Regions from separate parts of the Pseudarthrobacter sp. BIM B-2242 genome, predicted to be linked through region 2. Evidence: predicted binding sites of a transcription regulator. Region 2 holds the regulator's gene; the other holds the start of a gene.
What was found. Region 2 encodes Rex, which represses fermentation and respiration genes when NADH is low (regulators of the CRP and FNR family bind a similar motif). Its sites were predicted from a motif close to CTTGTGAANNNNTTCACAAG; they were not measured.
Positions count from the first base shown of each region.

Region 1: a site for Rex is predicted at 3,112-3,131, ahead of IDT60_RS02825 (queuosine precursor transporter). Genes of this name have one in related genera too.

Region 1 is NZ_CP061721.1:577,560-583,439, forward strand. Features, by position in the region: gene eda (bifunctional 4-hydroxy-2-oxoglutarate aldolase/2-dehydro-3-deoxy-phosphogluconate aldolase) at 1-3, opposite strand, end outside; gene IDT60_RS02805 (PfkB family carbohydrate kinase) at 20-958, opposite strand; gene IDT60_RS02810 (hypothetical protein) at 1,150-1,518, opposite strand; gene IDT60_RS02815 (TIGR01777 family oxidoreductase) at 1,515-2,426, opposite strand; gene IDT60_RS02820 (TetR/AcrR family transcriptional regulator) at 2,444-3,046, opposite strand; gene IDT60_RS02825 (queuosine precursor transporter) at 3,280-3,993, shown strand; gene IDT60_RS02830 (dienelactone hydrolase family protein) at 4,184-4,933, opposite strand; gene tgt (tRNA guanosine(34) transglycosylase Tgt) at 5,020-5,880, opposite strand, start outside.
Region 2 is NZ_CP061721.1:3,385,822-3,391,701, forward strand. Features, by position in the region: gene IDT60_RS15640 (hypothetical protein) at 1-416, shown strand, start outside; gene IDT60_RS15645 (Yip1 family protein) at 587-1,411, shown strand; gene IDT60_RS15650 (redox-sensing transcriptional repressor Rex) at 1,467-2,174, opposite strand; gene IDT60_RS15655 (glutaredoxin family protein) at 2,265-2,519, opposite strand; gene IDT60_RS15660 (HAD family phosphatase) at 2,619-3,437, shown strand; gene IDT60_RS15665 (30S ribosomal protein bS22) at 3,558-3,656, opposite strand; gene IDT60_RS15670 (helix-turn-helix domain-containing protein) at 3,846-4,058, opposite strand; gene IDT60_RS15675 (3-deoxy-7-phosphoheptulonate synthase) at 4,196-5,305, opposite strand; gene IDT60_RS15680 (acetylxylan esterase) at 5,641-5,880, opposite strand, start outside.

The sequences.
Region 1 (5,880 bases), 1.6 Mb from region 2:
CATGGGGTGTTCTCTTTTCTTAGGCCGTCCAGCCTGTCGGTGTCGATGATGCGGTACCAGCCGTTGCTGCATGGGCCCGGGTCTGCTCCAAGCTGGGGATGAAGCCGGTGCCGCCCTTGCCGCCAACCACCAGCGAAGCCGCCGCTGCACCCAATCGGGCGGCCACGGGAAGGCTGTCGCCGAGGACCAGCCGGGCAGTCAGGGTGCCCACGAACGCATCGCCGGCCCCCGTCTGGTCCACCACGGACGGGGCCGGGACGGAGTCCATCCACGCGCTGTCCCGTCCCTCGCCCTCGAGCTGGATGCCCTCCGCTCCGCAGGTCACGGCGACGTTGGCAGCGCCGAGGCTCCGGAGCTTCGCCGCCGCCTCGGCCGCCGTGGAGCAGCCCAGGAGCGCGGACGTTTCGCCGGGAAACGACGGCGTCACCAGGAAGGTGCGCGGCGCGAGTTGCAGGAGTGCCTCCGTCGCGTCCTCCACGGACGTGAGCCGCGGGCGGAAGTTGGGGTCGAAGACGAAACGCCGGGCAAGCGCGGCGGCCTTCACCACCGCTGCGCGGGTGGATGCCGAAATGGCGCAGGCGATGCCGCCTGCCACTACTGACCCGGCGGCCGCGAAGACTGCCGGGTCGACGTCGTCGGGGCCCAGGCTGGAGCCGACGCTGCCGCTGCGGGCGTAGGAGAATTCGCGCTGCCCGTCGGGGTCGCAGTGAACCAGGTAGACGCCCTGCTGTCCGGCACGGAATGTCAGGAGCCCGGGGGAGATGCCTAGTTCAACAATCCGGGCGGCGATGGCCTTGCCCAGGTCGTCGTCGGTCAGCACCGATAGCAGGCCAACGCGGGCACCGGCTGCTGCCGCGGCCGCTGCGACGTTCAGGGCGTCACCGGAAATGCCGAGCTGAGCCGGGACACCGTGGGCGAACGCGACGTCGGTGGCTACCTCAACGAGGATCTCGCCCATCACGACGACGTCGAAGGGCGCGGCGGTCAGTCGGGTTGAATTGTTCACCAGTCATGTGCCGATCCGTCGAGCCGCCGGTTGATCGGCAGGTATTGGGGTCAAGGGGGAAGCGGGCGGCGGCTTCCCCGTTGAACTTTACGCCTATTCGGGGTGCCGGCGCCGTGCCTGGTTTCCACCTCGGAAGGGTGTGCCTACGGGGCCACGTCATCATGCGTTGTGACGAGGCGAACCACCGCCAACCGTCCGATTGCGGCGCAGACTCCAGTCCAGGGGATCAGTCCCCACATGGTGAGCCACCCGCCACCTGCCATGAAAAGAAGCGTGAGCAGGCCCGTGGCTAGCCCCACCCCGGCGATGGCTGCAATGTGCAGCACCTGGTCGCGGACAGGCCGCATCATGATGCCGACGGCCAGGGCCAGCGGCATCCCGAGCAGGAGCGCCGCAGCAATTCCGAAAACGTAGCCCGTCGCACCGAGGGGCACGCCAAAAAGCACCACGGTGATGCCGGCACTAAGAAGGAACGCGCCGGGGCCGAACGTCACGCGGTGGGCCCGGCTCACCGCTTGGCGATGCTAAGAAGCGCGCGCCCCAGCTCCGGCTGACGGAAGATGAACCCGGCATCGATCAGCTTCTGCGGCTGCACCCACCGGCTCTTCAGCACCAGCTCGGTGTCCGTGCGGATCAGGACGGCGCCCAGCCTGAGCAGCCAGGCCGGGGTGGGAAGGCCAAGCCTGGCGCCGTACGCCCGCCGGACGAAGTGCATCAGTTCGCGGTTGTCCACCACGTCCGGGGAAGCCACATTCACCGGACCGGAGATGTCGGTCCGGGCGTGCAGGAAGCGGACGGTGCGGTAGAGGTCCTCCAGATGGATCCAGCTGAACTTCTGGCCGCCGCGGCCCATAGGCCCGCCCAGGCCGAGCCGAGCCAGGGTGGCGAAGGGGCGCAGCGCGCCGCCGCCCGGCCCGAGGACGATGGCGATCCGCAACGCAACCTTCCTGGTCCGGGGAGTGTCTGCGGCCTCCAGGGCGGCTTCCCAGGCGCGCGCGACGTCCACGGAAAAACCGCTGCCGAGGTCGCCGTCGGACTCCGTTTGGGGACGGTCGTCCGCATTCCGGTAGATGGTGCCCGTGCTCGCGTTGAGCCAGGTCGACGGCGGCACCCGGCACCCTTCCAGGGCGCGGCCGAGCGCGGTGGTGGTGGCGACGCGGGAATCGAGGATGGCGGCTCTGTTCCGCGCGTTATAGCGGCAGTTGACCGATCGTCCGGCGAGGTTGACCAGCAGGTCGGCACCGTCCAGCACCCGGGTGATGGCGGCGTCGTCGTCCCAGCGTGCGGACTCAGCCGAACCCTTGGCTGTCCGGCGGCCGATAGTGCGCACTGACCACCCCGCCTGCTCGAAGCGCGCCCGGAGATAAGTGCCGATGAAGCCCGAGGCTCCGGCGACCACTACGGTTTTTGCCTTGTTCATTTCTTTTCCCATGATGTTCAGGTGCGGATGCTGCGGCTCAGGCTAAGGACGTCGTCCATGACCTTATTGACCCCCGGAATCCTGGCCAGCGACAGTCCCCGGGCGATCAGCGGGACGGCCCCGTCCACGAGTTTCCGGGTGCGGCGCTGGCCTTCCGAGGTGTCGTACACCCAAAACAGGGCGATCCCCATGTAGCCCAGCCACAGGAGCTCGGGCAGATCGGCGCGCAACTTCTTGGGTGGGAGAGGGCTGGCGCCGTCAACCGCGGTCCGGAAGATGCCCAGCGAGGCTTCGCGGGCCGCCGTCGATTCTCCTGCGAAGGGGTTGACTGGCGACGTCGGCCGGATGGCCGTGGCCACGAAGTCGGCGCCGAACCGGTGGTAGGGCGCCATGACGTCGAGGCCCGTGTGGAGGGTGGCTTTCAGGCGGCTGGCCAGGTCCTTCAGGCCGTCGAGCGCTTCGTCCGCCTTTGCGGCATGCTCGGCCTGGACCTGGACGTAGAGTTCCTGGACCAGGTCATCCTTGGACGCAAAGTAGTAATAGGCGTTGCCTACTGAAACCCCGGCCTCGGCAGCGATGGCCCGCATGGTGGTCTTCTCGAAGCCGATCTCGCGGAACATGCGCAGCGCGATGTCCGCCAGGTGTTGCCGCGTGTGCTCGCTCTTGGTGGTTGCCACTGTTTCCTTTTTTGAACGTGTTCAGAAATGAGTATGACACGGAACTGAACGTGTTCAAAACTTTCGCGCCCCGGAGTGGTGGGACAATGGCGTGACAGTGCTAATACAGCCGGCGCACCGCCCAGCCCCCGTTGAGGGGGCAGGCGCCGAGCGAACCACTATGAACGGACACCTCCATGCCTTCCCCCTCAGGCCGCGACGCCCTGCCCATGGCAAACCCCGCAGGCACAGCAAAATTCGCCTCCATCGGCTCGCCCTACTTCGGCATCATGCTCGCCGGGATGGCCGTGGTGCTGATCCTGTCCAACATCGGCGCGTCCAAGGGCGTGGCCATCGGCCCGATCATTACCGACGGCGGCTTCTTCCTCTTCCCGCTGGCCTACATCCTGGGCGATGTAATCAGCGAGGTATACGGCTTCAAAGTGGCGCGCAAGGCCATTTTCACCACCTTCGCCCTATCCGTCTTCGCCTCGATCTGCTACTGGGTGATCATCGCGCTGCCGGGCTTTGACGACGAATTTGGCACCTCCAAGCAGGCCGCCCTCGAAGGTGCGCTGGGCCCGGTCCCGCAGATTGTGCTGGCCTCGCTGCTGGCGTTCCTGGCCGGCCAGACCATCAACTCCTGGATCCTGGTGAAGATGAAGGCCCGCTCCGGGGAGAAGTCTCTCTGGGCGCGCCTCATGGGCTCCTCCGGCGCCGGCGAGTTCGTGGACACCCTGATCTTCTGCAGCATCGCGGCCTCCGTCATCGGCATCACCGATTTCGGCACGTTCGTGAACTACGTCGTGGTGGGTTTCGTCTACAAAACCCTGGTGGAGTTCCTGTTCGTCCCGGTGACGTCCCTGGTGATCGGCTGGATCAAGAAGCGCGAACCGAGCTACGGGGCGTAAGTCGCCGCGATGGCACCGGTGACGAACGCCGCGTAGCCGCCGCCCGGCGTCGGACTTTGTAGCCCCATCCTTTGATCCCCACCGGCACCCTAACCTCGCAAGCTCGGCCAGGGAACCCTGCCGGCGTGGGCCCTCGGCCGTTTTGAGCCTTCAAAAGGGCGGTTACGGAGCAATGGATGGGTTTGGCCGGTCAGGCCTTCAGTGTCCCGTCGAGGAGGGTGCGGAGCTCGGCGAAGTGCCGCTCCGAGGCCTCGGCATGGAACATGGACGTGTCCGCCATCGTGTAGCCGTGCGGCGCCCCGGGGTAGACCTCGTTGGACGCCTCAAGCCCTGCAGCAGCCAGCGCCTCGCCCAAGCGTGCGACGGCGTCGGAATCCATGCTCTTGTCATGGTCCGCGTGGCCGAAGACGAACCGCGCCCTGGCTTTGCCGAGCTCCAGGTGGGGGCTGTCCGGGGCATCGCTGGCGAGCCCGCCGCCGTGGAATCCGCCGCACGCTGCCACCACATCGGGGTAGGCGGTGGCGGTCCGCACCGCGAGCCGGGCGCCCATGCAGTAGCCGAACGTGCCGATGGGACCCGGTGCGACGCCGTCGAGCGTTCCCAGTGCCGCAACCCACGCATCAATGTCCGGCAGCGCCTTGTCCGTGGTCAGGCGCCCCACGCGCGCGAACGCCGCCTTGCCGGCGGCAGCCCGGCCGTCAGGGGTGGTCATGTCCACGTTTGGTGCGAGCTGCGCGGCCGTCCCTTCCCGGTAGAAGACGTTCGGTGCCAGGACCACATAGCCCCAGTCGGCGATGCGCTGCGCCATCTCCTCGATGCGCGGGCGCAGGCCAAAAGCATCCATGTAGAGGATGACGCCCGGGAACGGCCCGGCGCCTGTGGACGGACGGGTGACCAGGGCCTCGGCAACGCCGTCAGCGGCAGGGATCTCGATGAGCATTCGGTCAGGATATCGGAGCGCGACGGCGGGACGTGCCTTTGGGCGCGCGGCGCCACCCGGGATCCGGGTCCCGGGAGGGAACGGGCTCAGGAGTAGTACTGCGCCAGGGTCTCGGCCTTGAACTCGAAGAAGTTCCCTGATTCGATGGCCAGCCGGGCGTCGTCCACCATCTTCACCACAAAACGCTCGTTGTGGATGGAGATTAGCGTGGCGGAGAGCATCTCCTTGGCTTTGAACAGGTGGTGGATGTAGGCGCGCGAGTAGTTGGCGCAGGCGTAGCAGTCGCAGCCGTCCTGGAGCGGGCCGAAGTCGCGTTTGTACTTGGCGCCGGACAGGTTGTAGCGGCCGGTGGGGGTGTAGAACGCCGAGTTGCGGGCCACGCGGGTGGGGGAGACACAGTCGAAGGTGTCGGCGCCGTTCTCGATGGCGGTGAAGATGTCGTCCGGCTCGGAGATGCCCAGCAGGTGCCGCGGCTTGTCCTCCGGCAGTTCCTCGTTGCACCAGCGCACAATCGTGCCGAGGTTTTCCTTCTCCAGCGCACCGCCGATGCCGTAGCCGTCGAAGTTCATGGCCCCGAGGTCCTGGCAGGCCTTCCGGCGGAGGTCCTCGTACTGGGCGCCCTGGATCACGCCGAACAGGGCCTGGTACGGCTTCCCCGAACGCGACTCCGTCAGCCGGAAATGCTCGTCCAGGCAACGCAGCGCCCAGAGCCGGGTACGCTCCAAAGACTCTTCCTGGTAGCCGCGGGAGTTCTGCAGTGTGGTCAGCTCGTCGAAGGCGAACATGATGTCCGCGCCGATCTGGTGCTGGACCTGCATGGAGATCTCGGGAGAGAAGCGGTGGCGGTCGCCGTTCAGGTGCGATTTGAACCAGACACCGTCGTTGTCAATGTGGGCCAGGCGTTCCTTGCCCGGGGCCACAGCGTCGTCAGGCCCCGAGCTGTCCAC
Region 2 (5,880 bases):
TCTCGGGGATGTTCAGCGTGGCCGGGCTTCCCATGGAACTCAAGGTCTCGTACTGGATCTGGCTCATCGGCGGCATGCTGGGTGTGCTCGGCACGTTTTTCGGTCTGCTTGCTGCTCTGGCTGTTTTCACAGTGGCCCCCGCCCTGGCGGCCATCGTTCTCGTCCTGGTCCTGGTTGCCCTCGCCCTTGCCGTGGCTCAGATCGTCCTCGCTTTGAAGATGAAGGAGGGAAAGGAATGGGCCCGCCTGGCACTCACCATCGTTGCGGGCGTCTCATTGATCCTGGCGGTCATCGGCGGCAGCTTCGGTGAAGGCATCGGCAATAACTGGTTCGGCTTCCTGATCAGCGCCGCGGCGACCGTACTCATGTGGCTTCCCAACTCGCAGGCCTGGTTCAACGCTTCCAAAGGCCGCTGACCAGCCCGTTTCCACCATGATTCCGCTTGGCCGGGAGGGCGCGAATACCTCTCTGGTATGACCCGTCCCGGCACCGGCAGGGGTACGGTTGGAAGTAAGCCGTACTGGGGGCAGGGCCAGTGGACTGCACCCAGCAGCCGAACTGACTTCCGACCTGCAAAGGACCGCTCATGAGCACACCCGTCCCGCCTCCCGTCCCGAACGAACCCGAGCCAGGCAACCAGCCCCAGGCACCCCGCTACGGCGGGAACGGCCCGCAGTCCGGGCAGCCCGTTCCGCCGGCGCCGCAGTACGGCCAAAACTCCCCGCAGCAGCCGCAGTACGGCCAGAACTCACCACAGCCGCAATTCGGCCAAAACGCACCGCAGTACGGCCAAAACTCACCGCAGGCACCACAGCAGCCCTACGGCCAGAATCCACCCCAGTTCGGGCAACCTACGCCGCCGGCCTATGGCCAGCAGCCGTACGGGCAGTCCCCCTACGCCCAGTACCCTTCTGAGCAGCCGCAGGCCACCGGAGCCAAGGGCGTTCCCCAGCTGGTCAACATTTCGTTCTGGCTCCTGATCGCTGCGGCTGCACTCTTTGTCATCACCCTGCTTGTGGGCATCGGCATGCTCGATGACCCGATCATGCGTGACGCGTTCGAAGATGCCATGCGCAGCAGCGGCGCCACCGGCACGGAGTTCAACTTCGAGGACTTCAGGAGCGTCTTCGCCGGAACGCTGGTGGTCGTGGCAATCCTCGGTGCGGGAATGTACTTGCTGGTGGCCTTCTTCATCCGCAAGGGTAAGAACTGGGCCAGGATCCTGGGAACCGTATTCGCGGCGCTGTCCATAACCAGCCTTTTCCAGGTGCCGAACCTCGGGACTTTGGGAACCGTGGCTGGAATCGCAGCGATCGTTCTGCTGTACCTGCCGTCCACCGCTCCGTATTTCCGCAAGCAGCAGCCGTTCGCCAACCCCTACAGCTCGCCGGGCAACCCCTACGGCCAGTAGGTCCCGGCCAAGCCAGACACGACGGGCGTGGACCCCGCCAGCCGCCGAACAGAACCTAGGCGGTTTGGTCCGGGGCCTGCGCCCGTTGCGCGTGATACGCCAGGATCTGAAGTTCGGTGGCCATGTCCACCTTGCGCAGGTTGACTCCGGCGGGGACCTGCAGCATGACCGGAGCGAAGCTCAGGATGCTGTGGACACCGGCCGCAACGACGCGGTCGCAGATTGCCTGTGCCACGGCGGCCGGCAGCGCCAGGACCACCATATTGGCGCCCGTCCGCTCGAGTACTGTTTCGAGGTCGGCAACGTCGCTGACGCGCAGCCAGCCCACCTCGTTGCCCACCACCATCTGGTCGGCGTCGAAGATTGCCACAACGTCAAAGCCGCGGGACTCGAAACCGCCGTAACGGGCCAGCGCCTTGCCCAGGTTGCCGGCGCCGACGATGGCCACCTTCCAATCATGGGTCAGCCCGAGGGCCGCGGAGATGTGGCGGCTAAGGTACTGCACTTCATAGCCAACCCCGCGCGTGCCATACGAGCCAACATAGGACAGGTCCTTGCGCAGTGTTGAAGAACTCACGCCCGACGCTTCCGCCAGGGACTCCGAGGACACGCGCTCCACACTGTCTGCGAGCAGTGTGTTCAGGGCGCGCAGATAGATGGTCAGCCGTGCCACGGCGGCGGGCGGAATCTGCTTGGCGATTTCCCCGGTCGGGGAAACGCCCGCACCTTCTACGGCATGGGGGGATGAATCCAGTGAACTCACTATCCCCTCCGTTGCCTCGCGTTGTGACTCCACTCTAGAGCCCCGCGGCTGGTGTCAACAAAGCCAGCGACATTTTTGGCAATCGGTTGTCTACTGGGCCATGGCACGCTGGAGGACACGCTCAAGCCGGGTTTCATCAATTTGCCAAAAGTCACGCTGGATGCCGTCCACCAGCACCACGGGAATTTCCTCCGCGTACCGCTCACGCAGTTCCGGTAGTTCATCAACCCGCTGTTCCGTCCACCTGAGTCCCAGCGAGGCGGTAACCCGTTCGACGGCGTCGCGCGCGTCTGCGCACAGGTGACAGTCTGCTTTGGTGATGAGGACTACCTCCGGTTTTGCCATGCTTTAACCGTATCGCCCTTTGGGTGCTGCCAGCGCTGCGGGCAGGGTCGCCGGCGCCTGCTGAAATGTTCGGCGCCGAGTATTGACTAGACTCGTGGAATGCCCGAGGAGAAGTACGTCGCTGTGATCACCAAGCCGGATGCGGTGATGCAGACCGGCGAAGCGGCCTTCTTTGACGTTGACAACACCCTAATGAAGGGCGCCAGCCTCTTCCACGTGGCCCGTAAGATGCACCAGCGGGGCGCCTTCACGCTGACCCAGGCGGCCGGATTCGCCTGGAAGCAATTCAAGTTCGTGACGCGCGGCGAGAACATGGACGATGTCCATGCAGTACGCGATTCGGCCCTCACCCTCGCGGCCGGCATCACGGTGGACGACATCAAGGCCCTGGGCGAAGAAGTGTACGACGAGATGATCGCCTCCAGGATCTGGCCAGGAGCCAAGGCACTGGCGCAGCAGCACCTACGCGTGGGCCGGCGGGTCTGGCTTGTCACGGCCACCCCCATCGAAGTTGCCGCAGTCATCGCAACCCGACTGGGACTCACCGGAGCGCTGGGCACTGTGGGCGAGATTGCGGACGGCATGTACACCGGCCGGCTGGTGGGTGACATCCTGCACGGCTCCGCGAAAGCAGTGGCAGTCCAGGAACTGGCCGATGCCGAGGGCCTGGACCTGAAACGGTGCTGGGCGTACAGCGACTCCTACAATGACATCCCGCTGCTGACCCTCGTGGGTCACCCGGTGGCCATCAATCCCGATGCCCGGCTCCGCAGCCACGCGCGCGACCACAATTGGCCGGTCTACGACTTCCGCTCCGGCCGCCGCGCCGCCACCCTGGGCCTCAAGGCGGCAACGGCCGGCGGCGTGGTCTACGGACTGTGGAAGGGCTTCGCCCGCATCCGCGGCCCCCGGGCATAACTGCGGCCCCCGGGCATAACCGCCGTCGCGACTGTCGCCGTCGGCGTTTCACCGTCTTTTGCACACAAAAATGCCCGCTGCCGGGGAGGCAACGGGCATTTCACACAGTTCGAAGTATCTCTACTTCTTATTGCGGCGCTGGTGACGCGTTTTGCGAAGCAGCTTGCGGTGCTTCTTCTTGGCCATACGCTTGCGACGCTTCTTAATAACTGAACCCACGAAAGTTCCTCACAAACTAGATGTAGTACCTGTCTGATGGAAGTGGTCCGTGAGCAGAGCTACAGACTGAAACAACTGACAGATTCTTACAATGACGTAAAACAATCCTTAACAGGGTACCGCTTTCTGGCGTCGACCACCGACCGCAGTCCATCCTCGGGCCGAATCATCGGTTGGAACGCCAGGTTGTCACGCGGTTTCGGTGTGACCGTCCACCACCGCACCCTTGAGATACTGCTCGACGGCGTTCTCAGGCACTCTGTATGAGCGACCGAAACGCACCGCGGGCATTTCACCTGAATGAACCAGCCGATAGACGGTCATTTTGGAGACGCGCATGACCTGGGCCACTTCGGCCACGGTCAGGAACTTCGCGTTCGAGAAGTTCTGTTCTGCAGACATTTCCCTATTCCTTTGCTGACGGATGACTACTAACCCCAGCGTGTTCCATTGCGGTGTGCCGATGCTGAGCCATCCACCAACCATGTGATAGATACTCTAGAGGTTCATGGGGCTGTAGTGAAAGTCATTTCCGGCAATCACTGTGCAGTACGGCGTTTCCGCGCGGACGCTGCGAGCTGGTTGAGGACCGATGCTGACACATCCCACTCCATGCATGCATCCGTTACGCTCTGCCCGTACACGAGCGCGGAGGTTCCCGCGGCGTGCTCGGCGACATCCAGGTTCTGCGCCCCGCCTACGAGGAAGCTTTCGAGCATCACGCCGGCGATGGCCTGGGCAGCCGGGCCGCCCTCCTCAAGCTGGGCGCCGATTTCGAGCGCAACTTCAGCCTGCCGGTGATGGCTCTTGCCGCTGTTGGCGTGGCTCGCGTCCACGATCAGCCGGGGGTTCAGTCCCTTGCCGGCCAGCAAGGCGGAAGCGCTTTCGACGTCGGCTGCTGAGTAATTGGGCCCCTTGCGTCCGCCGCGGAGAATGACGTGCGTGTCCGGGTTGCCTGCAGTGGCCACCAGCGCGGCGCGGCCGTCACCGTCGATCCCCAGGAAAGCCTGCGCTGCCGCGGCGGCACCGCACGCGTCAATCGCAACCTGGAGGCCGCCGTCGGTACCGTTCTTGAAGCCGATGGGCATGGACAGCCCGGACGCCAACTGGCGATGGATCTGGCTCTCGGTGGTGCGAGCACCGATGGCACCCCAGGAGATCAGGTCCGCCATGTACTGCGGGCTGATGGGCTCCAGGAACTCTGTTGCGGTGGGCAGGCCGAGTGCGGTGACCTGCTGCAGGAACTGCCGGGCAGCGCGGAGGCCGGTTTCCATGTCGTGGCTGCCGTCCAGGCGGGGATCGTTGATGAGGCCCTTCCAGCCCACCGTGGTGCGCGGCTTTTCGAAGTAGGCCCGCATGACAATCAGCAGGTCTTCCTTGTGCCTCTCGGCCTGGCTGACGAGCCGGCGGGCGTATTCCAGGCCGGCCTTTGGGTCGTGGATGGAGCAGGGGCCAACGATAACCAGCAGCCGGTCGTCCACGCCGTCCATGATGGCGCGGACCTCATCGCGGCCGCGTTCGACGACGTCAGTCACCCGGTCATCCAGCGGCAACTCGGCGATGAGCTCGGCGGGCGTGGGCAGCGCAGTGAATTCGCTGACGCGCAGGTTGGATGTGGATTTAGCGGGAGTTGCTGTTGCGGGGCTCATGCTCGGGGTCCTGTTCCAGATAGGAAGCGGGCCCAGATCAGAACCCGCCGGAGAAATGGCGAAGGGCAGAGAATGATCTCTGCCCTGTTGGCTCTGAAGGAAGTTGGATGCGTGTCAGTTAGACGCGGGCTCCTCCAGAGCCAACGAAAAATACGCATACCAACGGTTAGTCATAGGGAGACCATAACCGGACGATTTGGCCCGTGCAAAATCGGCGGCGTCACACACCGCAATCCGCCCCTCCCCAAGTAGGTAGCGCTATCTGTCGTTATGAGCGCTCAAAACGACAGATAGCGCTACCTAGTTGGGCCGGGAAACGGGTACGCGCCGGATGGTCAGCCGAGGAGCTTGCGGAGGTACTGCAGCTGCCGGATCCAGTGGTGCTCCTGGCCGCCCTCGTGGTTGTTGAACCGGTAGACCTCGATCTCCTTGGCGGCCCCGGTTCCGTAGGCATTGAAGCTGGCGAACACGGTGGACGGCGGGCAGACATCGTCCATCAAAGCCACCGAGTAAAGCGCCGGGGCGGTGGCCGCCCGGGCAAGGTTGACGCCGTCGAAATAGTTCAGCACCGCCAG